Caldimonas brevitalea: one gene and its partner. The protein of the gene in region 2 interacts with the protein of the main gene of each other region in a pairwise test. Links are inferred from orthologs where the notes say so. Each region holds a gene or a part of one and is shown on either strand. Other genes may lie near its edges. The genes, in order: recJ and AAW51_RS01660.

What was found.
Region 1: the proteins of AAW51_RS01660 (region 2) and recJ interact in binary tests that used the Escherichia coli proteins (3 or more experiments, as listed by UniProt). The link is inferred for Caldimonas brevitalea from one-to-one orthologs.

Annotation. Positions count from the first base shown.
Region 1 is NZ_CP011371.1:4,544,742-4,555,886, reverse strand. The notes cover bases 2,834-5,797. They hold recJ (single-stranded-DNA-specific exonuclease RecJ), read right to left. Parts: upstream 5,190-5,797; coding sequence 3,477-5,189; downstream 2,834-3,476. Other genes in these bases: AAW51_RS19090 (hypothetical protein), read right to left, coding at 5,206-5,797; AAW51_RS19100 (PQQ-dependent sugar dehydrogenase), read right to left, coding at 2,834-3,404. Outside these bases: AAW51_RS19110 (3',5'-nucleoside bisphosphate phosphatase), read right to left, coding at 1-795; AAW51_RS19105 (PQQ-dependent sugar dehydrogenase), read right to left, coding at 912-2,036; more of AAW51_RS19100, read right to left, coding at 2,142-2,833; more of AAW51_RS19090, read right to left, coding at 5,798-6,138; AAW51_RS19085 (lipoprotein-releasing ABC transporter permease subunit), read left to right, coding at 6,244-7,500; lipoprotein-releasing ABC transporter ATP-binding protein LolD, read left to right, coding at 7,493-8,167; AAW51_RS19075 (TatD family hydrolase), read left to right, coding at 8,193-9,011; AAW51_RS19070 (DNA-deoxyinosine glycosylase), read left to right, coding at 9,008-9,547; AAW51_RS19065 (spermine/spermidine synthase domain-containing protein), read left to right, coding at 9,558-10,316; type IV pilus assembly ATPase TfpB, read left to right, coding at 10,414-11,145. UniProt on the Escherichia coli protein: Single-stranded-DNA-specific exonuclease.
Region 2 is NZ_CP011371.1:369,980-381,288, forward strand. The notes cover bases 4,583-7,710. They hold AAW51_RS01660 (DNA topoisomerase III), read left to right. Parts: upstream 4,583-4,916; coding sequence 4,917-7,505; downstream 7,506-7,710. Other genes in these bases: AAW51_RS01655 (TlpA disulfide reductase family protein), read left to right, coding at 4,583-4,901; AAW51_RS01665 (helix-turn-helix transcriptional regulator), read left to right, coding at 7,570-7,710. In the rest of the region: AAW51_RS01635 (S8 family serine peptidase), read left to right, coding at 207-1,874; AAW51_RS01640 (SPOR domain-containing protein), read right to left, coding at 2,126-2,881; AAW51_RS01645 (biotin--[acetyl-CoA-carboxylase] ligase), read right to left, coding at 2,875-3,660; AAW51_RS01650 (SET domain-containing protein), read right to left, coding at 3,719-4,237; more of AAW51_RS01655, read left to right, coding at 4,344-4,582; more of AAW51_RS01665, read left to right, coding at 7,711-8,412; AAW51_RS01670 (YbhB/YbcL family Raf kinase inhibitor-like protein), read left to right, coding at 8,465-9,034; AAW51_RS01675 (AEC family transporter), read left to right, coding at 9,108-10,076; AAW51_RS01680 (glutamate-5-semialdehyde dehydrogenase), read left to right, coding at 10,131-11,309.

The DNA of each region.
Region 1 (11,145 bases), 4.2 Mb from region 2 along the record:
TGGCAGGGTGCCGAGATCGGTGTGGCTTTCGGTGGGCGAATGGAAATCGGACCCGCGTGAGGCCAGCAGCCCGAACTCCTGGGCCAGCTTGGCGTACTTCACGAAGTCGTGCGGCGTGTGACTGCCGGTCACCACCTCCACGCCGCGCCCGCCCAAGTCCTTGAACTGCGAGAACAGGGCGTACTCTTCGTTCGCGCTGAACTTGTAGCGGCCGGGGTGGGCCACCACGGCGATCCCGCCGGCGCCGGTGATCCAGCCCACCGCATCGGGCAACGTGGCCCAGCGGTGCTCGACATAGCCGGGCTTGCCCTCGGTCAGGTATTTGCGGAACACCTCTTGCGTGTCGCGGCACACGCCGGTCTCGACCAGATGGCGCGCGAAATGCGTGCGCGAGATCAGCTCTGGGTTGCCGACGTATTTGAGCGCGCCCTCGTAGCTGCCCTGGATGCCCACGCGCGCCAGGCCTGCGGCCATTTCGCGTGCCCGCAGCTCGCGGCCGCCGCGGGTGCGCCGCAGCCCTTCGGTCAGGGCGCTGTCGTCGGCGTCGAAGCCGAGGCCGACGATGTGGACGGTTTCACCTGCAAAGGTCACCGACACTTCGGTGCCGGTCAGGTAGGGCAGTTGCAGCGCGGCGGCCGCGGCGCGCGCCCGCTGTTGGCCGCTGACTTCGTCGTGGTCGGTGAGCGCCCACAGCTGCACGCCGTTCGCCTTGGCGCGGGCGGCCACGTCTTCCGGGCTGAGAGTGCCGTCGGAGACGCTGGAATGGCAATGGAGGTCGGCGTTGAGGGTGTGCACCCCGTGATTGTAGAGAGGGCGGAGGGCCCCCGCTGTGGCGACCCGGAAAGGCCTTGTTGCGCCGCAGCACGACGCGCCTGACGGTCGGGCGCCTGCGCGTCGCCGGGCCGCGCCGGTCAGCGTTGCAGCCGCAGCACCTTGCCGTCTTCGCTGTCGGTGAGCACGTAGAGCCAGCCGTCGGGCCCCTGGCGCACGTCGCGGATGCGTTCGTTCAGCGTCTGCAGCAGCCGCTCCTGCCGCACCACCTTGCGCCCGTCGAGTTCCAGGCGCAGCAAGGCCTGGTTGCGCAGCGCCCCGACGAACAGGCTGCCTTGCCAGCCCGGGTAGCGGTCGCTGGTCACAAACGCCATGCCGCTGGGTGCGATCGACGGTGTCCAATGGATCAGCGGCTGCTCCATGCCGGGCTTGGCGTCGCCCTCGCCGATCTTGAAGCCGGTGCCGTACTCACGACCGTAGGTGATGACCGGCCAGCCGTAGTTCTTGCCCGCCTCGGCGATGTTGACCTCGTCGCCGCCTTGCGGCCCATGCTCGTGCGTCCACAGCTCGCCGGTGGTCGGGTGCAGCACCGCGCCTTGCACGTTGCGGTGGCCGTAGCTCCAGATTTCGGGCTTGGCGCCGGCGCGGCGCGCCAGCGGGTTGTCGGCCGGCACCTTGCCGTCGGGCTCGATGCGCACGATCTTGCCGAGATGGTTGTCGAGGGCCTGGGCCTGGTCACGCAGGCTGAAGCGGTCGCCCAGCGTGATGAACAGCCGCCCGTCGCGGGCGAACACCAGCCGCGAGCCGAAGTGGTTGCCGCCGTCGTAGCGGGGTGTCTGCCGGAAGATCACCGCCAGGTCGGTGAGACGTTCGCCCTGCAGCTTGGCACGCGCCACGGCGGTCGCATTGCCGCCATCGCCGGCTTCGGCGTAGCTGAGGTAGATCCAGCCGTTGTCCTTGAACTGCGGATCGACGGCGACGTCGAGCAACCCGCCCTGGCCGCGGTGGTCGACGGCCGGCACGCCTTGCAGCGGCCGGCTCAGCGCGCCTTGCGCCGACACGACACGCAACCGCCCCGGGCGCTCGGTCACCAGCATGCGACCGTCGGGCAGAAAGGCCAGGCTCCAGGGATGCTGCAAGCCTTTGGCCACCGTGACCGGTTTCAAGGCCTGGGCGCCGGCCGCACCGGCCCACAACAGCAGGGCGAAGGCCGCCGCGAGGGCCCGGCGGCTCCCGCGCAATACACCTCGAGGGGGTCGAACCATGGCACGCGCTCCAACGGAAGATGGCAGGCGCGTATCGTGCCGCAAGGGTGCCGCCGCTGCCAAGGGCCGCTTGCTTCCCGGGGCGGCCGCGGCCGCCCGTGCCGCTCAGCGCTCGACGCGCAGCAACTGGCCCTCGGTGCTGTCGGTCAGCACATACAACCAGCCGTCCGGGCCTTGGCGCACGTCGCGGATGCGTTCGTCGAGGTCGCCCAACAGCTTTTCTTTCGCCAACACCCGCTCGCCGTCGAGCGTCAGTCGCCACAGCGCCTTGCCCGCCAATGCGCCGGTGAACAGGTTGCCGCGCCATTCGGGAAAGCGGTCGCCGGTGTAGAAGGCCAGGCCGCTCGGCGCGATCGAGGTGGGGGTCCAGGTGGTGAGGGGTTCGACGAAGCGCGGTGCATGGACGCCGCCGCCGATGCGGCAGGCGTCCCCCTCCGGCGAGTTGTATTCGCAGCCGTAGCTGACGAGCGGCCAGCCGTGGTTGGTGCCGGGGCGGGCCACGTTCACCTCGTCGCCGCCCTGCGGCCCGTGCTCGCAGACCCACAGCTCGCCCGTCTCGGGATGCAGCGTCGCCCCTTGGATGTTGCGGTGCCCGTAGCTCCACAGCGAGGCTTGCAGCCCGGCTGCGTTCGCATAGGGGTTGCCGGCCGGGATGCCGCCGTCGGTGTCGATGCGGGCGATCTTGCCCAGATGATTGGCGAGGTTCTGCGCCTGGTCGCGCTGGCTGTCGCGTTCGCCCAAGGTGACGAACAGGCTGCCGTCGCGGCCGAACACCAACCGGCCGGCATAGTGTTTCGAGCCGGCGATCTTCGGAGACTGCCGAAAGATCACGCGGCTGTTCTCGAGGCGGGTGTGGTCCGCCGACAGCTCTGCGCGCAGCACCGTGAGGCCGTTCGTGCCGCCGCTCTCAGCCGGCTCTGCATAGCTGAGATAGAGGCGCCGGTTGGTGGCGAAAGCCGGATCGAGGACCACGTCGAACAAGCCGGCCTGGCCTTCATAGAACACCGACGGCACGCCGGAGACGCTCGCGTATTGCTTCAGATCCTTGTCCAGCAAGCGCAAACGGCCCGGCTTCTCGGTCACGAGCGCCCGCCCGTCGGGCAGGAAACACAAGCTCCAGGGCTGGTGCAGGCCCGAGGCGAGGGCGGTGACGCGCGGCACGACCGGCGTCGGGTTCGGCGCCGGATTCGGGGCCGGAGTGGGGCTCGGGCTGGGCGTGGGCGCCGGGGCCGGGTCGCCCGACGAGCCGCCACCGCAACTCGGCAGACCCGCGGCCGCCGCACTCAGCGCGGCGAGACGCGCGAGTGCACGACGGCGGTCGAACTGCGGTGGGTTGTCTTGCTGATCGGGTCGCGAATCCTGAGCCATGGTCGTGGTTTTTGGTGGCAAAGTTGGCAGGTTAGCGGTCGCTCCGATGCCGGCGCAACGCCGCCGATCCGCTCAAGCCACCCCTTCGACCACCAGCTGCACGCGCTGCACGCCGTTGTATTCGTCGAGCGACAGCCGAAACGCGAGCAGCGCCCGCTCCGGCAGCGGCTCGCTGCGGCCGAACCAGATCGCGTCACGCACCGCGCCGCCGCACCGCACCGCGAGCTTCAGGTGGCGCTCGCCCACGATACGCTGCGAGACGATCTCCACCTCGTCGCTGAACACCGGGGCTTCGAAGGCCTGGCCCCACACCTCACGGTCGAGCACCTGCACCACCTCGGGCGCGAACCACCGCGCTTCCAGCGGCCCGTCGGTGGCCACCGTGCGCGACAGCAGGGTCGGGTCCAGCCACTCCGCGGCCACCTGCTGGAAGGCCTGCTCGAAAACGTCGAAGTCTTCTTCTTCGAGGGTGCAGCCGGCCGCCATCGCATGGCCGCCGAATTTCTTCAGCACCCCCGGGTGGCGCTTGCTGACCAGGTCGAGCGCGTCGCGCAAATGAAACCCCGGGATGGAGCGGCCCGAGCCTTTCAGCAGCCCGTCCTGGCCCAGCGCGAACACGAAGGTCGGGCGGTGCAGCTGGTCCTTCAGGCGCGACGCGACGATGCCGACCACACCTTCGTGGAATTCGGGGTCGAAGATGCTCACGGCCGGCGGCGGCTCGTCTTCCGGCATCAGGCTTTCGAGCAGCATCTCGGCCTGCTCGCGCATGCCGGCCTCGACGTCGCGCCGTTCGCGGTTGATGCCGTCGAGCGTTTGCGCCAGCTCGGTGGCGCGCTGCACATCGTCGGTCAACAGGCATTCGATGCCGAGGGTCATGTCGGCCAGCCGGCCGGCGGCGTTGATGCGCGGGCCGAGCGCGAAGCCGAAATCGAAGCTGCTGGCGCGCGCCGGGTCGCGCTTGGCCGCCGCGAACAAGGCCGCCACGCCGGCATGCATGCGGCCGGCGCGGATGCGCTTGAGGCCTTGCGCGACCAGGCGGCGGTTGTTGGCGTCGAGCTTCACGACGTCGGCCACGGTGCCGAGCGCCACCAGGTCGAGCAGCGTGTCCAGGCGGGGCTGCTCCTGCGGCGTGAAGGCGCCACGGCGGCGCAGTTCGGCGCGCACCGCCAGCAGCACGTAGAACATCACGCCCACGCCCGCCAGGCATTTGCTCGTGAAGCCGCAGCACGGCTGGTTGGGGTTGACGATGACATTGGCGTCGGGCAGCACCAGCTGGTCATCGACCAGCGCCGGCAGGTGGTGGTCGGTGATGAGCACGTCGAGCCCGAGCGCGCGGGCATGCGCCACACCTTGCAGGCTGGCGATGCCGTTGTCGACCGTGATCAGCACGTCGGGGCGCTGCTTCATCGCCAGGTCGACCACCGCTGTAGACAGGCCGTAGCCGTGCACCGCCCGGTCGGGGACGACGTAGCTGAGGTGCTCGCGACGCGCCCCGAGCAGGGCCAGGCCGCGCAGGGCCACTGCACAAGCGGTCGCACCGTCGCAGTCGTAGTCGGCCACCACACACATGCGTTTGCCGGCCGAGATCGCGTCGGCCAGGAACACCGCCGCCGCGTCGCTGCCGTGCAGGGTGTCGGGCGGCAGCAGCCGGGTCAGCGAGTCGTCCAACTCGTCGGGGCTGGCGATGCCGCGCGCCGCGAACAGGCGCGCCAGCAGCGGGTGGACGCCCGCCTGTTCTAGCGCCCAGGCAGCGCGCGGCGGAACGTCTCTGGAGGTGATCTTCATCTTCGTCGCAGTCGCGTCAGAGGGATTGCAGCAGGGCCACGGGCGCCTGGCGGCTGCGCCGCGAGGTCCAGCGGGCCCACCAGCCGCGGGTGTCGGTTTCGAGGCTGACCGCATGGCGCTCGCCGCACAAGGTCAGGCGCACGCGCTCGCCGCGATGCTGGGCGGCGAGCGCGTCGGCCAGCGGCCCCCGCTCGAGTTCACGCCAGGCGTCGGCCCAGGCGGCCCAATCGCCCGTCAGCAGGCCGGCGCGCAGTCGCTCGTCGACGACCAGGTCGGGCGGCTCGGCGGCCGGCTGGGCGAGGCCGCAGCCGCTGAGCCAGAACGAGTTGACCGGCAGCAGGCCGCGCTCGGCCCGGCGGTCGTTGACCTCGTGGGTGTAGAGCAGCATCTGCACTTCGTTCTGCAGCCGGCGCACCAAGCGGGCTTGTGGGTGGTCGGGCATCCAGGCGTCGACGTTGCGTCCGATCACCCGGTCGGGCGAGGCGGTGGGCAGGTCGGCCAGGCTCTCGTGCGCGGCATACCAGCGGGTCGGGGCGCCATAGGCGAGGGCCCAGCCTTCCGACTCGAACAGGAAGTGCACCGCCTCGAGGATCTCGCGCGACTGCGCGGCGTCGAGCTGCAGCGCCTGCGGGTCGAGCATGCTGACCTGATCGGTGCCGACATGCCAGTGCGCCGGCGTCAGCAAGCCCCAGGCAAGGTCGCCCGGGGCGATGCCGTCGCGCTGCGCCCAGTAGGCCGCCCAGGGCACGCCGCCGTCGGGGCCGGCGAGGCCCAGCGCCGCGGCCAGTGCCCGTTCGTGCGGCGGCGAGTAGCTGTACTCGTCGCCTTCCGAGCGCTCGACCACCGCCATGCGGGCGAGCAACTGCGACAGCACCGGCAGATCGAGGTCGGACAGGGTGTGGTGGCAGGCCTCCGCGAGGGCGCAGGCATGGGGGATCAACAGGTGCATGGGCCGCAATTATCGGTCGCGGCGGGCCGGGCATGGCCTCGGTTAGCATCGAACGCTGCGCCAAAGGCGCGCATATCATTTATTTCTGGCGGTACACCACCCCTCATGAACTGGCCCTATGAACTGCAGATCGGCTGGCGCTACACGCGCGCCGGCCGTGCCACCCGGCGCAACGGTTTCATCTCCTTCATCTCTGGCGTTTCGATGTTCGGCATCGGGCTGGGTGTCGCCGCGCTGATCATCGTGCTCTCGGTGATGAACGGCTTCCAGAAGGAAGTACGTGACCGCATGCTGTCGGTGATCTCGCATGTCGAGGTCTATGCGCCCGGCGGCCAGGCGCTGCCCGACTGGCGCAAGACCGCCGACGAGGCGCGCCGCCATCCGCAGGTGGTCGGCGCTGCCCCCTTCATCGCGGGCCAGGCCCTGGTCGCGCGGGGCGAGGACATGCGTGGCGTGATGGTGCGGGGCATCTCCCCGACCGACGAGCCGAGCGTCACGCCGCTCGCGCAGCAGCTCAAGGACACGGTGCTCGCCCGTCTGGTGCCGGGCGAGTGGGGCATCGTGCTCGGCGGCGAGCTGGCCCGCCAGCTCGGCGTGAGGCAAGGCGACAAGGTCACCCTCGTCTCGCCCGGCGGCCAGATGACGCCCGCGGGCGTGGTGCCGCGCCTGAAGCAAATGACCGTGGTGGGCACCTTCGACGCGGGTCACTACGAATACGACAGCGCGCTGGCGCTGGTGCACCTCGAGGACGCCGCCAAGTTGTTCCGCTTCGAAGGGCCGACCGGCGTGCAACTGCGTCTGCACGACGTGCACCAGGCGCAGGACGTCGCCCAGACGCTCGGCGCCTCGCTCAGCGGTGACCTCGTGGTGAGCGACTGGACCCGCACCAACCGCAACTGGTTTGCCGCGGTGCAACTCGAGAAGCGGATGATGTTCATCATCCTGACCCTGATCGTCGCGGTGGCGGCCTTCAACCTGGTGTCGACCTTGGTGATGACCGTCACCGACAAGCGCGCCGACATCGCCATCCTGCGCACCCTCGGGGCCAGCCCACGCTCCATCATGGGCGTGTTCATGGTGCAAGGCGCCGTCTCGGGCGTGATCGGCACGGCCGCTGGGCTCGGGCTCGGCCTGTTGGTGGCCTTCAACATCGACGTCATCGTGCCGTTTCTCGAACGTGTGTTCAACGCCAGCTTCCTGCCCGGCAGCATCTATCTGATCAGCCGCATGCCCAGCGAACCGCAAGCGTCCGACATCGTGCCGATCGCCCTGATCTCGCTGGTGCTGGCCTTCCTCGCGACGCTCTATCCCAGCTGGCGTGCCAGCCGTGTGCAACCGGCGGAGGCGCTGCGTTATGAATGAAGTCGTGCTGCGGGCACAAGGCCTGCACAAGCGCTTTCGCGAAGGCCCGCTCGACGTCCACGTGCTGCGCGGCGTCGACATCTCGGTGCACGCCGGCGAGACGCTCGCCATCGTCGGCGCCTCGGGCTCGGGCAAGAGCACCTTGCTGCACCTGCTGGGTGGCCTGGATGCGCCGACGGCCGGCGACGTGCAGCTCAAGGGCCGCGCCTTTGCCGCGCTCGACGCGGCCGAGCAAGGCGAGTGGCGCAACCGTCACCTCGGGTTCGTCTACCAGTTCCACCATTTGTTGCCCGAGTTCACCGCGCTCGACAACGTCGCGATGCCCTTGCGCATCCGCCGCCAGCCCAAGCCCGAGGCGCGCCAGCGTGCACGCGAGATGCTGCAACAAGTCGGCCTGGGCGAGCGCGCGCTGCACCGGCCGGCCGAGTTGTCGGGTGGCGAGCGCCAGCGTGTGGCCATCGCCCGCGCGCTGGTGGCGCACCCGGCCTGCGTGCTGGCCGACGAACCCACCGGCAATCTCGACCGCGGCACCGCCAATACGGTGTTCGACCTGATGCTCGCACTGGCCCGGCAACGCGGCACCGCCTTCATCGTCGTCACGCACGACGAGGCCATCGCGCGTCGCTGCGACCGGGCGGTGCACCTCGTGTCCGGCTTGCTCGCCTGAGTCGCGCCGCGCGACAAAGCCGGACATGTGGATCGACACCCACGCTCATCTCGATGCCCCCGAATTCGATGCGGACCGCGATGCGATGATCGGCCGGGCGAGGGCGGCCGGCGTGACGCAAGTGGTGCTGCCGGCGGTGGGGCATGGCAATTTCGTCGCGGTGCGCGAGCTGGCGCATCGGCACCGGCTCAGCTATGCGCTCGGGGTGCACCCCCTCGTCGCCGACAGTGAGCCCGACGACGTGATCGAGCGACTGCGCGACGCCCTCATCGCCTGCCGCGATGACCCGCGGTTGGTGGCGGTCGGCGAAATCGGCCTCGACCTGTTCACACCCGGCCTCGACCGCGCGCGCCAGGAGGCCTTGTTCGTCACGCAGCTGAAGCTGGCGCGCCAGATGGGGCTGCCGGTGTTGTTGCACACGCGCCGCGCGGTCGACCCGGTGCTCAAGCAGTTGCGGCGGGCCGGCGTGGTGGGCGGCATCGCGCATGCCTTCAACGGCAGCGCACAGCAGGCCCGCGTCTTCATCGAGCTGGGCTTCAAGCTCGGCTTCGGGGGGGCGATGACCTTCGAGCGGGCGCACCAGATTCGCCGCCTTGCCGCCGACCTGCCGCTCGACAGCCTGGTGCTCGAAACCGACGCGCCGGACATCCCGCCCCACTGGCTCTACAAGACGGCCGAGCAACGCGCGGCCGGCGAGAGCAGCCGCAACGAGCCGGCCGAACTGCCGCGCATCGCCGCCGAACTGGCGCGCTTGCGCCGGCTTCGGCTCGAAGACCTGGCATCGTGCACCGCGGCCAACGCCCACGCGGTGCTGCCGCGGCTGGCCGCCCTGGAGGCGGCGTGAGTCGGCGCGATGACCGGGCGGTGAGCGGGCCGGCGGACACGCGTGACGTGTTGTCGGGCCTGGCCCCGGTGGTGGCGCCGCACACGCGCTTGGTCGTGCTCGGCAGCTTCCCGAGCGTCGCATCGCTGCAGGCGCAGCAGTACTATGCGCACCCGCGCAACCACTTCTGGCCGATCCTGTCGGCCCTGTGGGACGTCGACCTGCGGGCGCTGCCCTACGCCGAGCGCCTCGAGGTGGTGCGCGCACGCGGACTGGGCATCTGGGACGTGTATGCGCGCTGCCGACGCGAAGGCAGCCTCGACAGCGCGATCGAAGCGGCCGAGCTGAACGATCTGCCGGCCTTGCTGCAACTCGCCCCCGGCCTGCAGGCGCTGGCCCACAACGGCGGCGAGTCGGCCCGCTCGATGAAGCTGACCCAGGCGCTCGGCCTGGCGGTCTACCGGCTGCCGTCGACCAGCCCCGCCAATGCCTCATGGAGTTTCGAACGCAAGCTGGCGGCGTGGCGGGCGGTGTTCGACCGCCACGGACTGATTTGATCCTTGACTGATGAACCGTCGTAAAACCCAGACCCTCGCCCCGGTCACCGTCTCGGAAGCCGACGGCGTGCGATTCCTGCACCTCGGCACACCGTGGGTGCAAGGGGCGATGCGGGTCAAGAAGCCGTACGAGATCGAGCTCGAATATGTGCAGCGCATGATGGCGTGGATGCTGCTGCGCCCCGAAGAGGAACTGACCGCGGGCCATGCGGTGCAGCTGGGGCTGGGCGCCGGCGCCATCACCAAGTTCTGCCACAAGAAGCTGCGCATGCACACCACGGCAGTGGAGTTGAATCCCGAGGTGATCTCAGTGTGCCGGGGCTGGTTCAGGCTGCCCGAAGACGATGACCGGCTGCAGGTGCTCGAGCAGGACGCGGCGCGCTACGCGCAGGCGCCCGAGCACGAGGGCACCGCCGACGTGCTGTGCGTCGACCTCTACGACCACGAGGCGGCCAGCCCGGTGCTCGACGACGAGAAGTTCTATCGCGCCTGCCATCGCCTGCTGGCACCGGGGGGTGTGATGAGTGTCAACCTGTTCGGCCGCGACGCCAGTTTCGAACGCAGTGTCGAGCGCATTGCGGCTGCCTTCGGTCTCGAGACGCTGTGGGCCCTCAAACCGACCAAGGAGGGCAACACCGTGGTGCTCGCCACGAAAGATCAGCCCCACGTCACCCGCGCCGTGCTTGCCGCTCGCGCCGAAAACATCGAAACTCGGTTTTCTCTGCCGGCCGGCAAGTGGCTGCGCATGATGAAGCATCTGCGCCCATGACGGCGTCGACCCGACCCCTTTGCCTGCGACAGGCCCACGGCGCAGCGGCAGCCGCTGCCTGCACCCCGGGCCTGGCAGCAGCCCCAAGGTAAGCCCCATGAGTTCCCTGCCTGTTTCACCGCCGTTGCCGAACCCGGGTGCCGGGCGACGCCCCCGGTCGGCCTTCAAGGGGCGCCTGGAGTGGCGCCAACTGATCGATTGGCTGCGCGAGGACGGCGTGGTCACGCCGGCCGAAGCGCAGCGCACGCAGCAGCGGCTGGCGGCAGGCGACAGTGCCCAGCATCCGCTGGTGCGGCTGGCCAACGTCGGCTTGATGCATGCCGGCACCGGCAAGACGCTCGACGCCGAGGCTTTGACCGAATGGTTGGCGCGCCGCTCGGGGCTCGAGTACCTGCGCATCGATCCGCTCAAGGTCAATGTCGGCCGCGTGGCCGACGTCATGTCGATCAGTTACGCCGAGCGCCGGCGTGCCTTGCCGGTGCAGATCGGCCCTCACGAGCTGACGGTGGCCACCTGCGAGCCGTTCGACACCGACTGGGTGGCCGAGATCGAGGCCCACTCGCGCAAGACCATCAAGCTGGTGCTGGTCAGCCCCGGTGAACTGCAACGCTACACGACCGAGTTCTACACGCTGGCCAAGTCGGTGCGGGCGGCGCAGAAGAGCGGCGAGGCGACGATGGCGCCGGCCAACTTCGAGCAGCTGGTCGAGTTGGGCAAGAGCAAGCAGCTCGACGCCAACGACCAGGGGGTGGTGCAGGTGGTCGACTGGCTGTGGCAATACGCCTTCGACCAGCGCGCCTCGGACATCCATCTGGAGCCACGGCGCGAG
Region 2 (11,309 bases):
CTCTGCGCCGCCCCCGGTGCGCCGGACGCCAGGTGGGCGCGTACTCACCGCCTTTGCCGGCAAGCCGGCGCGCGGGCAGCCTTGCTGCAGCTGTGCAGCATCTCCTGAGACTGTTCACAGTGACCGCTGCGCCGCCGCTGCCGCATCACCACGGCACTTGGGGTAGGGCTTCTCTGACCCGCCCCGATCGCACAGATAATGGGGGCATGCGCTTCCTCAGTCCATTCCTGTCCGTGGCGGCCTTGTGCGCCCTGTCGCTGTCGCCCGCTTCCGCCGCGCCTGCGGCGCCCGACGCCGGCCTCGCCTACGGTGTGTTGGTCAAACTCAAATCTTCCGACGCCACCACGCTGGTGGGCCGCGAAGCGCCGCTGGCGCAACGGGAACGGCTCGCTGCCGCCTTTCGCGGCAAGTCTTTTTCGCTGGGTGAAGTGAGCCCCCTCGACGCCGAGGCGCACGTGGTGCGCTGGGCCCGGCCGTTGAGCCGCGTCGAGGCCGACCGGCTGGTACAGGAGCTGCGCCAGGACCCGAACGTCGAATGGGCGGCACCCAACGTGCGCGAACGCCGCCTGCAGGCGGCCCCCAACGACCCCTATTTCAACAGTCGCCAATGGTGGCTGAGCACCGCGCCTGACATCGGGTCGCGCGGCGTGCCCAACATCGCGCGCTCCTGGGGCGTGCCCGCCCCCGGCGCGGCGACCGTCGCAGTGCTCGACACCGGCCTCGTCCGCAACCACGAGGACCTGCTCGGCACCCGCTTCGACACCGGCTACGACCTGGTCAGCAACGGCGACGGCCTGGCCGGCGACGGCGACGGCCGCGACGCCGACTTCAACGATCCGGGGGATGGTGTTGTGGCCGACCAGTGCGCCGATGGCAGCGCCCCGGAAGACAGCTCCTGGCACGGCACCAAGATCGCCGGCATCATCGGCGCCAACAGCGACAACGGCGTTGGCGTGGCCGGTGCGAACTGGGGCGCCCGGGTGGTGTCGGTTCGCATCGCGGGCAAGTGCGGAGCGCTGGTCAGCGACATCATCGCCGGCATGCGCTGGGCCGCCGGCCTCAAGGTCGACAACCTGCCGCTCAACCCGCACCCGGCCCGCATCATCAACCTCAGCTTCGGCGGGTCCGAGACCGACTGCGAGCCTTACCGTCTGACCATCGACGATTTGCACCGGGCAGGCGCGGTGATCATTGCCGCCGGCGGCAATGAAGACGGCCGGGTGTCGCGTCCCGCGCGTTGTGCCGGCGTGCTGGCTGTCGGTGCGGTGAACCGCGACGGTTTCAAAGCGACCTACGCAAACCTCGGCCCGCAGATCGACATCACCACGGTGGGGGGTGACTCGAAGAACAGCGGGCGCCTTGGCCCCACCGTGGGCGACGACGGTCTGTACACCGCCTCGAAGGACGAACCCAGCGAGACCGATGGCGGCGACCCGAAATACGGCTTTGTCTTCGGCACCAGCTTCTCGACCCCGGTGGTGGCCGGCGTCGCGTCTCGCATGCTGGCGGTGAACCCGCAGTTGACCATCGACCAGCTGGTGCACGGCTTGCAAAGCACCAGCCGCCCGCACGTGACGTCAGGTGTGGCCGAACTGCAGCAATGCAGCGTCGACGCGCCGCAAGGCCGCTGCTATTGCACCACGGCGACCTGCGGTGCCGGCCTGCTCGATGCCGAGGCGGCGATGGCCTATGCAAAGGCGCCTGCTGCGTCCCCGCCCACCTTCTATACGCCCGGCTCGGGAGACGGTGACGGCGGCGGCGGTGGTGATGACGATGGCGGCGGCGGTGGTGCTCTCGACGCACGCTGGCTGTTGGGCCTGGCGGCCATCGCGTGGCTGGCGCGGTTCGGCCGCGGCCTGCGCCGGCGCACCTGAACGCTGTTCTTCCGTACCGGGTGAGCCGCCTGCCGCCCCGGCGGTGAAGGGGGCACAGGCGTTCATGGCGCTGTCCTTGGCGCGCCAAGCGGGCCAGTCCCCGTCGCAGCCCAGCAGCGGTGAGCAGCCCCAGCGGCGCCGCCCTCACCGGGCCCTGCGCTGTCGCTCACCCACCGCCCCATGCATGCCGGGGGGCGTCCACTCGTTTCGTCAGGTCCGGCCGGTGGGTCAACACCCGTCCGCCGGTGGCTTCACGCCGGCGGCGCTGCGTCGGCGCGGCACTCGGTGAAGGCGCGCGCAGGGGCAGTCCCTTTCAGCCGGTTGCGCAGCCGCGCCTGCAACGCGTCGCCCCCGTCTCGCAAGCGCACGAAATAGCTGGCAATCGACGGCGTGATGGTCACGACGCGTGCTGTCCGCAGGCCTTTGGCGGCCACCTCGCCCAGCCTGGCATCGGCTTCGCGCTTGTCGGTGTAGCGGCCCAGCGACAACCCGGGTTCGAAGCCGGGCGAGCTGCGCAACTCCTCCGACGCCAGGCCCAGCGCGCGCAGCTCCGACTGCCGTTGCTGCAGCGCTTCGCGCGACGGGAAGCGGCCGATGTAGACCAGGAACACCCCCGGCTTTTCGCGCCGTTGCGGACTCCATTCGCCCGCCGGCAATTCGGCGTCGAGCACAGTCTTGACGCGCGCCATCTCGGTTTCGGTGTACGGGCCGGCTTCGACACAGCGGCCGGCGGCGGGTAATGGGCCCGTGGGCGCGGCCGTGCCTGACACCTCGGGTGGGTGCGCTGCGACAGTCTGGAGGGACGCGTCGGCGGGCGCCGCCACCGCCCCTCGTCGCTCGGGCTTGGCAGCGGGCAGGCGGATCGCCTCGGGTCGCACCTGCTCGCGCAGCCGTTCGGGTTCCCGCTCGTCCGCCGGGGCACCTGCCACCGCGGCGAGATGGCCGCCGCGCCAGGCGTAGAAGCCGAGGTTGGCGATCAACAGCAGCAACACCAGCAGTCTCAGCATGGCCTGACGCTCACTTCGCCGCTTTCCAGGGTTTTGGTCTCGCCGGCGGGTGTTCGCACCCGCAAAGCGCCATGGCCGTCGACCCCGATCGCCGTGCCGACGGGCACGTCCGCATGGGTGGTGGTGATGGCGACGCCGTCGAGCAGGTCGCGTTGCGCGAACCCGGCCGCAAAGGCGGTGTAGCCTTCGCGCTCGAAACGCAGCAGCGCCGTCAGCAAGGGCAGCGCGACACGGGCCAGGGTGTCGGGCGCGGCGGCGTCCGGTTGGAGTTCGGCCAGCGCCGCCACCGGGTTGCGCGGGTCGGGCACCTCGACCGGCCGCACGTTCAGCCCGACGCCGATGACCGCATAGCGGCCCGGCCCGGGCCCCGAACTGGAGGTCTCGATCAGGATGCCGCCCAGCTTGCGCCCCGCGCCCGGGCCGTCCCGCAGCCACAAGTCGTTGGGCCACTTCAGCGCCAACTGCGGATGCAGCGCGTCGGCCAGCGCAACGCCGACCGCCAGCGACAGGCCCGACCAGCTCTGCGGCGTGAGCGACAGCCCCAGCGAGAACGTCAGCGACGCGCCCGGCGCCGACGCCCAGCGGCGTCCCTGCCGCCCGCGCCCGGCGGTCTGGTGCTCGGCGACCAGCAGACAGGCGGCGGTGTCGCCGGCGCGGGCGCGTTCGAGCAAATGGGTGTTGGTCGAGCCGATCTCGGCGACCGCCTCGATGCTGATGTCGGGGCGCAGCGGCGACAGCTGTTCCCAGATCGTCTCGCAAGGCCAATGCAGCGTGGTCATGATGCGGGGGCCAAGGCGGTGTGGCGGCAGGTCGGTGCAGGCCCTCGCATGCGGCGGCTCAGCGTTTGGGCGCCAGCATCGTGCCGCGGCACTTCTTGCTGCCGCAGTAGCAGGCGTATTCCTGCTTCAGCTTGGGCGTGTAGCGCGCGTCGATCACCAGGCCGTAATCGAAGAACAGTTCCTCGCCGGTGGCGATGTCGCGCAGCGCCTTGATGAACACGCGGCCGTCGACCTCCTCGGCTTCGCAGTTCGGCTCACAGGCGTGATTGATCCAGCGCGAGGAATTGCCGTTGTACTTCCCGTCGATCACATGTTTGTCGTCGATGTGGAAGTAGAACGTGTGGTTGGGATTGTCGGGGTCGTGTGGATGGCGCCGCAGTGCTTCGGGCCAGGTGATCACGTCGCCCTTGTACTCGATGATGGTCTCGCCCTCGGCGATCGGCGCGACGGCATAGACCCCCTTGCCATGGACGCCGGAGCGCCGCACCTGGATGCGGCGGCCGGCGGCGGGCGATGCGGGTGCGGCCGCGGCAGCATTGCGGCGGGCCGGGGCTCGGGGCGACCGGGCTTGCGTCATGGAGGACTTTGGGTACATTGAAACTGAGCGCGCGTATGCGTGCGCGTACGCGCGAAGAGCGGGCATTGTAGGCGCGACCTTCGGGCCGTCGTCAAATTCGTTGGAGATGAACATTCCGGCCAGACGCTTGATCACATCGTCGACGCCTTCATGGCGCGGCGCAGCACCGGCACGCCGGCGCTGGCTCGCTGCGTTGTCGGCGGCGTGGCTCGGCACGGCGGCGTGGCGCCCTGCCACCGCGCAGCCCGGCCCGGTGGTGGGGGCGCCGCTGGTGCTGCCGCAGCTGCCGCTGCTGGGCGGCGGCCGCTACGGCGAGGCGCAGGCCTCGGGGCGAGTGCTGGTGTTGTATTGGTGGGCCACCTGGTGTCCTTTCTGCGCGCTGCAAACGCCACGCATCGATGCGCTGTGGCGCGAGCATCGCGAGCGCGGCCTCGAGTTGCTGACCATCGCGGTCGACAAGCGCGAGTCCACCGTGCGTGAATACCTGGCGGCCAAAGGTTATCGATTTCCGGTCGTCCTCGACCATCCCGCGCTGGCATCTGCCTTGCCAAGGCCGAAGGGCTTGCCAGTCACGCTGTTGCGTGGGCGGGATGGGCGAATCGCTGTCGCCGAAGCTGGCGAGATGTTTCCCGAAGACATCGCCGGCTTCGCCAAGTTTCTCTGAGCAGTAGTGAGTACGATGAGCAAAGCATTGGTGATCGCCGAGAAGCCCTCCGTCGCGCAGGACATCGTCCGTGCGCTGACGCCGGTGGTCGGCAAGTTCGACAAGCACGATGAATATTTCGAGAACGACAGCTATGTCGTCACCTCGGCGGTCGGCCACCTGGTCGAGATCAAGGCACCTGAAGAATTCGACGTCAAGCGCGGCAAGTGGAGCTTTTCCAACCTGCCGGTGATCCCCCCGCACTTCGAGTTGAACCCGATCGACAAGAGCAAGGGGCGGCTCAATGCGATCGTCAAGCTGATCAAGCGCAAGGACGTCACCGAGATCATCAATGCCTGTGACGCGGGGCGCGAGGGCGAGCTGATCTTCCGGCTGATCGTGCAGTACGCGACGCCGGCCAAGGGTGGCTTGAGCAAGGGCATCCGGCGGCTGTGGCTGCAGTCGATGACACCGCAAGCCATCCGCGACGGCTTCGACAAGCTGCGCAGCGACGAACAGATGCAGCCGCTGGCGAGTGCGGCACGCTGCCGCTCCGAGGCCGACTGGCTGGTGGGCATCAACGGCACCCGCGCGATGACGGCCTTCAATTCACGCGACGGCGGGTTTTTCCTGACCACCGTGGGCCGGGTGCAGACGCCGACGCTGTCGATCGTGGTCGAGCGCGAAGAGAAGATCCGCAAGTTCGTCTCGCGCGACTACTGGGAGGTGCGCGCCACCTTCGCGGCGCAGGCCGGCCTCTACGACGCCAAGTGGTTCAACCCCAAGTGGAAGAAGAGCGAGGACGACCCCGAGCTGCGCGCCGACCGGCTGTGGACCGCGCGCGAAGCCGAGGCGATTGCCGACGCGGTGCGGCACCAGACCGGCAAGGTCACCGAAGAGTCCAAGCCCAGCTCGCAGTCGAGCCCGCTGCTCTACGACCTCACCTCGCTGCAGCGCGAGGCCAACTCGCGCTTCGGCTTCTCGGCCAAGACCACGCTGTCGCTGGCGCAGGCGCTGTATGAGAAGCACAAGGTGCTGACCTACCCGCGGACCGACTCGCGCGCGCTGCCCGAAGACTATGTCGCGGTGGCCAAGCAGACCATGGAGATGCTGGTCGACGACGAGGCCACCCGGCTCTACGCGCCGCACGCCAAGAAGGCGCTGACGGAGGGCTACGTGAAGCCCAACAAGCGAGTGTTCGACAACACCAAGGTGTCGGACCACTTTGCCATCATCCCGACGCTGCAGCCGCCCAAGAGCCTGACCGAAGCCGAGCAGAAGCTCTACGACATGGTGGTCAAGCGATTCCTGGCGGTGTTCTTCCCGGCGGCCGAGTACATGATCACCACCCGCATCACGGTCGTGCAGCACCAGGGTCAGGAGCACAGCTTCCAGACCAACGGCAAGGTGTTGGTGAAGCCGGGCTGGCTGGCCGTGTACGGCAAGGAGGCACAGGAGGACGATGCCACGCTGGTGCCGGTGCAGGCCGGCGAGACGGTGCGCAACGAAGAGGTCAACGCCAACGCCCTCAAGACCCGCCCGCCGGCGCGCTACAGCGAAGCGACGCTGCTGAGCGCGATGGAGGGGGCCGGCAAGCTGATCGACGACGACGAGCTGCGCGAGGCGATGCAGGAAAAAGGCCTCGGCACCCCGGCGACGCGCGCGGCCATCATCGAAGGCCTGATCCTCGAGAAGTACCTGGTGCGCGAAGGCCGCGAGCTGATCCCGACCGCCAAGGCGTTTCAGCTGATGACGCTGCTGCGGGGCCTGGGCGTCGAGGACCTGACCAAGCCCGAGCTGACCGGCAACTGGGAATACCAGCTGTCGCAGATGGAGCGGGGCCGGCTCAGCCGCGAAGCCTTCATGAACGAGATCGCCGCGATGACCGAGCGCATCGTGCAGAAGGCGAAGGAATACGACCGCGACACGATCCCCGGCGACTATGCGACGCTCAAGACGCCCTGCCCCAAGTGCAGCGGCGTCGTGAAAGAGAACTACCGCCGCTTCAGCTGCGCGGGCCCGAAGGGCGACGACGGCGGCTGCGGCTTCTCGATCAGCAAGATCCCCGGCGCGCGCAGCTTCGAGCTGCACGAGGTCGAGCAGTTCCTGCGCGACAAGCGCATCGGCCCGCTGGAAGGTTTCCGGTCCAAGGCCGGCTGGCCGTTCACCGCGGAACTCAAGCTGGTCTACGACGAGGAACTGGGCAACTACAAGCTCGAATTCGACTTCGGCGAAGATGCCCGCAAGGAGGCCGAAGCCGGCGAGGCGGTCGACTTCAGCGGCCAGGAGTCGCTCGGCGCCTGCCCGAAATGCCATGCCTCGGTGTTCGAGCATGGCACCAGCTATGTCTGCGAGAAGAGCGTCGGCCCGCATGCGACCTGCGACTTCAAGAGCGGCAAGATCATCCTGCAGCAGCCCGTCACGCGCGAGCAGATGGGCAAGCTGCTCAAGGAGGGCCGCACCGATTTGCTCGACAACTTCGTCTCGGCCCGCACCCGGCGCAAGTTCAAGGCCTTCCTGAAGTGGGACGCCAAGGAAGGCAAGGTGGTGTTCGAGTTCGAGCCCCGCGCGCCCAGGGCGCCGGCGAAGAAGGTGGCTGCCAAGAAGGCGGCCGCCAAACCTTGAGCGTGCGCGCGGGGGCGCCCTCGGCCCTCCCGCGCCACCTCGGCCACCCACCCCCTTGCACCCGATGAACGTCGAGCTCTCTTTGCCACCCGGCGCTACGGCCCTGGTGGCGAGCCGCGTGCACCACCGGGTCGCCACGGTGGCGATCCGCGAGCACATGCTGGGGTGGGTGCAAGCGGGCAGCAAGACGCTGCTGGGGCCGACCGGCGAACACCGCTACGTCGCCGGTGAGGTGTTCCTGGTCGCACAGGGCACACAGTGGGACGTGATCAACGACCCCGCGCCGCAGGGGCGTTACGTGGCGCAGATCCTGTTGTTCGGGCCGGCCCTGGTGCAGGCCTTCCACGCCCGCCACCCGGCTTTGCAGACCACACCGCAGGTGCGCGGCCGGGCGGCGCTGCCGGCCGACGGGGAGCTGTGCGGGGCGATCCAACGCAGCGTCGAGTCCTTGCAGTCGCCCACCACTTCCAGCGCCTTGCAGGAGCACCGGCTGATCGAAGTGCTGTTGCTGCTGGCCGAACGCGGCTTCAGTTTCGCGCCGGAGACGGTGTCCTGGCAGGACAAGGTGCGCCGGCTGATCGCCTACCGGCCGCATGCGGACTGGACGCTCGAGGCGGTGGCGCAGGAGTTCCACCTGAGCGTCAGCACCTTGAGCCGGCGTTTGGCGCAGCACGGCACCACCCTCGGCAGCCTGGTGCGCGAGGTGCGGCTCGAGACCGCGCTGGTGTTGCTGCAGACCACCGAGCTGCCGGTGGGCGAGATCGCACAGCGCTGCGGCTACGAGTCGCATAGCCGGTTCAGTGCCGTGTTCCGCCGCCGCTTCGGCTTCGCGCCGTCGCATCTGCGGCCGGCCGAGGGCGCGCAAGGGTTGACGCGACGCGAACAGGAAACGCCCGTTCCGGGCTAACGCGGCGGCGCGGCCCTCGGCAGCATCGAAGCCTCGATTTCAGGAGGCTCACATGTCCCACTTTTCCGCTTCAGTTCTTCGTCTCGCCGCCTTCGGCGCGCTGTGCACCACCGCGCTCACGGCGTGCGCCGGCAACTTCAAGCTGACCGGCCCTGAACTGGGCCCGGGCGATCGATTGCCGCCGGCGCAGGTCTACAGCGGATTCGGCTGCGAGGGCGGCAACCGTTCACCCGCCCTGCAGTGGAGCGGCGCGCCGAGCGGCACGCGCAGCTTTGCCGTCACGGTCTACGACCCCGACGCGCCGACCGGCTCGGGCTGGTGGCACTGGGTCGTCTACAACCTGCCGGCCGACACCCGCGGCCTGCCGGAAGGCGTCGAGGTCGCGGCGGGAGCGGCGCTGCCGCCGGGTGCCGTGCAAGGCCGCAACGACTACGGCAGTGTGGGTTTCGGCGGCGCCTGCCCGCCCCGTGGCGACCGGCCGCATCGCTACGTTTTCACGGTGCACGCGCTGAAGACCGAACGCCTCGACCTGCCGGCCGACGCCTCGCCGGCGATGGTGGGGTTCATGCTGCACACTCACCGGCTGGCACACGCCAGCTTCACCGCGCGCTACGGCCGCTAGCGCCGCCGCCGCGGGCTCGCCGCTACGCACTTTCCACGCCGGCGAGCGCGCCGGCGCTCGCGATACTCAACGCATGTCCAGCGTCGTGTTCTTCAAGCTCTTTGCCATCTTCTCGGTCGTCGCGCTCGGCTGGGGCGCCGGGCGGATGCGCTTTTTCGGCGGCGGCGAGGCGGCGCGGGCATTGTCCAACGTCGCGTTTTTCCTGTTCGCGCCGGCGCTGTTGTTCCGCACCACCGCCCGTATCGACGTCGCCACCCTGCCGTGGTCGACGCTGGCCGCCTTTTTCGTGCCGGCCACTGCCTGGATGGTGGCCGTGTACGCGTGGCAGCGGTATCGCGGCGGCCCGCTCGCACCGGCCGGCCCCGGCGTGCGCGCGATCACTGCGACCTTCGGCAACACCGCGCAACTCGGCATCCCGATGGCCGCTGCGCTGTTCGGCGAGCGCGGGCTGTCGATTCACCTGGCCATCGTCAGCGTGCATGCCCTGACGCTGCTGTCGGTCGTGACCGTGCTGGTCGAGCTGGACGTGGCCAAGGCGGCCGCGCGCGAACAGGGCAGCCGCGCGGACCTCCGCCGCATGCTGGGGCTGACGGTGCGCAACACCGTGATCCACCCGGTGGTGCTGCCGGTGCTGGCCGGCCTGGCCTGGAACCTGACCGGCTGGCCGATCGCCGAACCGGTCGACGGCGTGCTGCAGATGCTGGGCGAGGCGGTGGTGCCGGTGTGTCTGGTCGGCATCGGCATGTCGCTCGCGCATTACGGTCTTCAGGGCGCTGCGACCAGCGCCGCGACCTTGGCCGCCGCCAAGCTGCTCGCCCTGCCGCTGCTGGTGCTGCTGGTCGGGCGCTACGCCGCCGGGCTCGACGGCCTGCCGTTGACGGTGATCGTGATGGCGGCGGCCCTGCCCACCGGCAGCAATGCGCTGATGTTTGCGCAGCGCTACCGCACGCAGGAGGGCGAGACCACCGCCGCCATCGTCGTCTCGACGCTGGGCTTCGTGCTGGGCGCGCCGCTGTGGCTGACGCTGGCGGCGGCCTTGTAGGCGCCGCCGACCGCCCCGCTGCGCCCGGCCGCCGGGTTTGCGACAATCTCGCCCATGACCTCCACCGACATCCAGGCCTACATGGCCCATGTGGGCGCCGCCGCCCGGGCCGCCGCCACGCAGATGGCGGCCGCGTCGACGGCTGCGAAGAATGGCGCGCTGCTGCGGCTGGCCGCACTGATCGGCGAGCAGCGCGAGACGCTGCAGGCCGAGAACGCCAAAGACATCGCCGCTGCCGAGCGCAACGGGCTGGCGGCACCGATGGTCGACCGGCTGCGCTTGAACGACAAGGTCATCTCGCAGATGGCCGAGAACTGCGTGCAGGTCGCGGCGCTGCCCGACCCGGTGGGCGAGATCACCAATTTGCGGCGCCGGCCCACCGGCATCAGCGTCGGCCAGATGCGGGTGCCGATCGGCGTGTTCGGCATGATCTACGAGAGCCGCCCCAACGTCACCATCGAAGCGTCGTCGCTGGGCATCAAGAGCGGCAACGCCTGCGTGCTGCGCGGCGGCTCCGAGGCCATCCACTCCAACCTGGCGCTGTGGCGTTTGGTGCAGCAGGCGCTGCGTGAGGCCGGCCTGCCGGCCGAGGGCGTGCAGCTGATCGAGACCACCGACCGTGCCGCGGTCGGCCGGCTGATCTCGATGCCCGAGCATGTCGATTTGATCATCCCGCGCGGCGGCAAATCGCTGATCGAGCGCATCAGCCGCGAGGCCACGGTGCCGGTGATCAAACACCTCGACGGCAATTGCCACGTGTATGTCGATGCGAGCGCCGACCTCGACCTGGCGGTCAAGGTGACCGACAACGCCAAGACGCAGAAATACAGCCCCTGCAACGCCGCGGAATCGCTGCTGGTGCATGCGGCCATCGCGCCGGCGTTCTTGCCGCGCATCGGCGCCGTGTTCGCCGCCAAGGGCGTCGAGATGCGCTGCGATGCGGCGGCGCGGGCGCTGTTGCAGCCGCTGCCGGGTGCGACGGTGGCCGACGCGAGCGAGCAGGACTGGGCCGAGGAATACCTGGCGCCCGTCATCAGCGTCAAGGTGGTGGAGAGCCTGGATGAGGCGATCGCGCACATCAACCGCTACGGCTCGCACCACACCGACGCCATCCTGACCGAGCACCATCCCAACGCGATGCGCTTCTTGCGCGAGGTCGACTCGGCCAGCGTGATGGTGAATGCATCGACCCGCTTTGCCGATGGCTTCGAATACGGCCTGGGTGCCGAGATC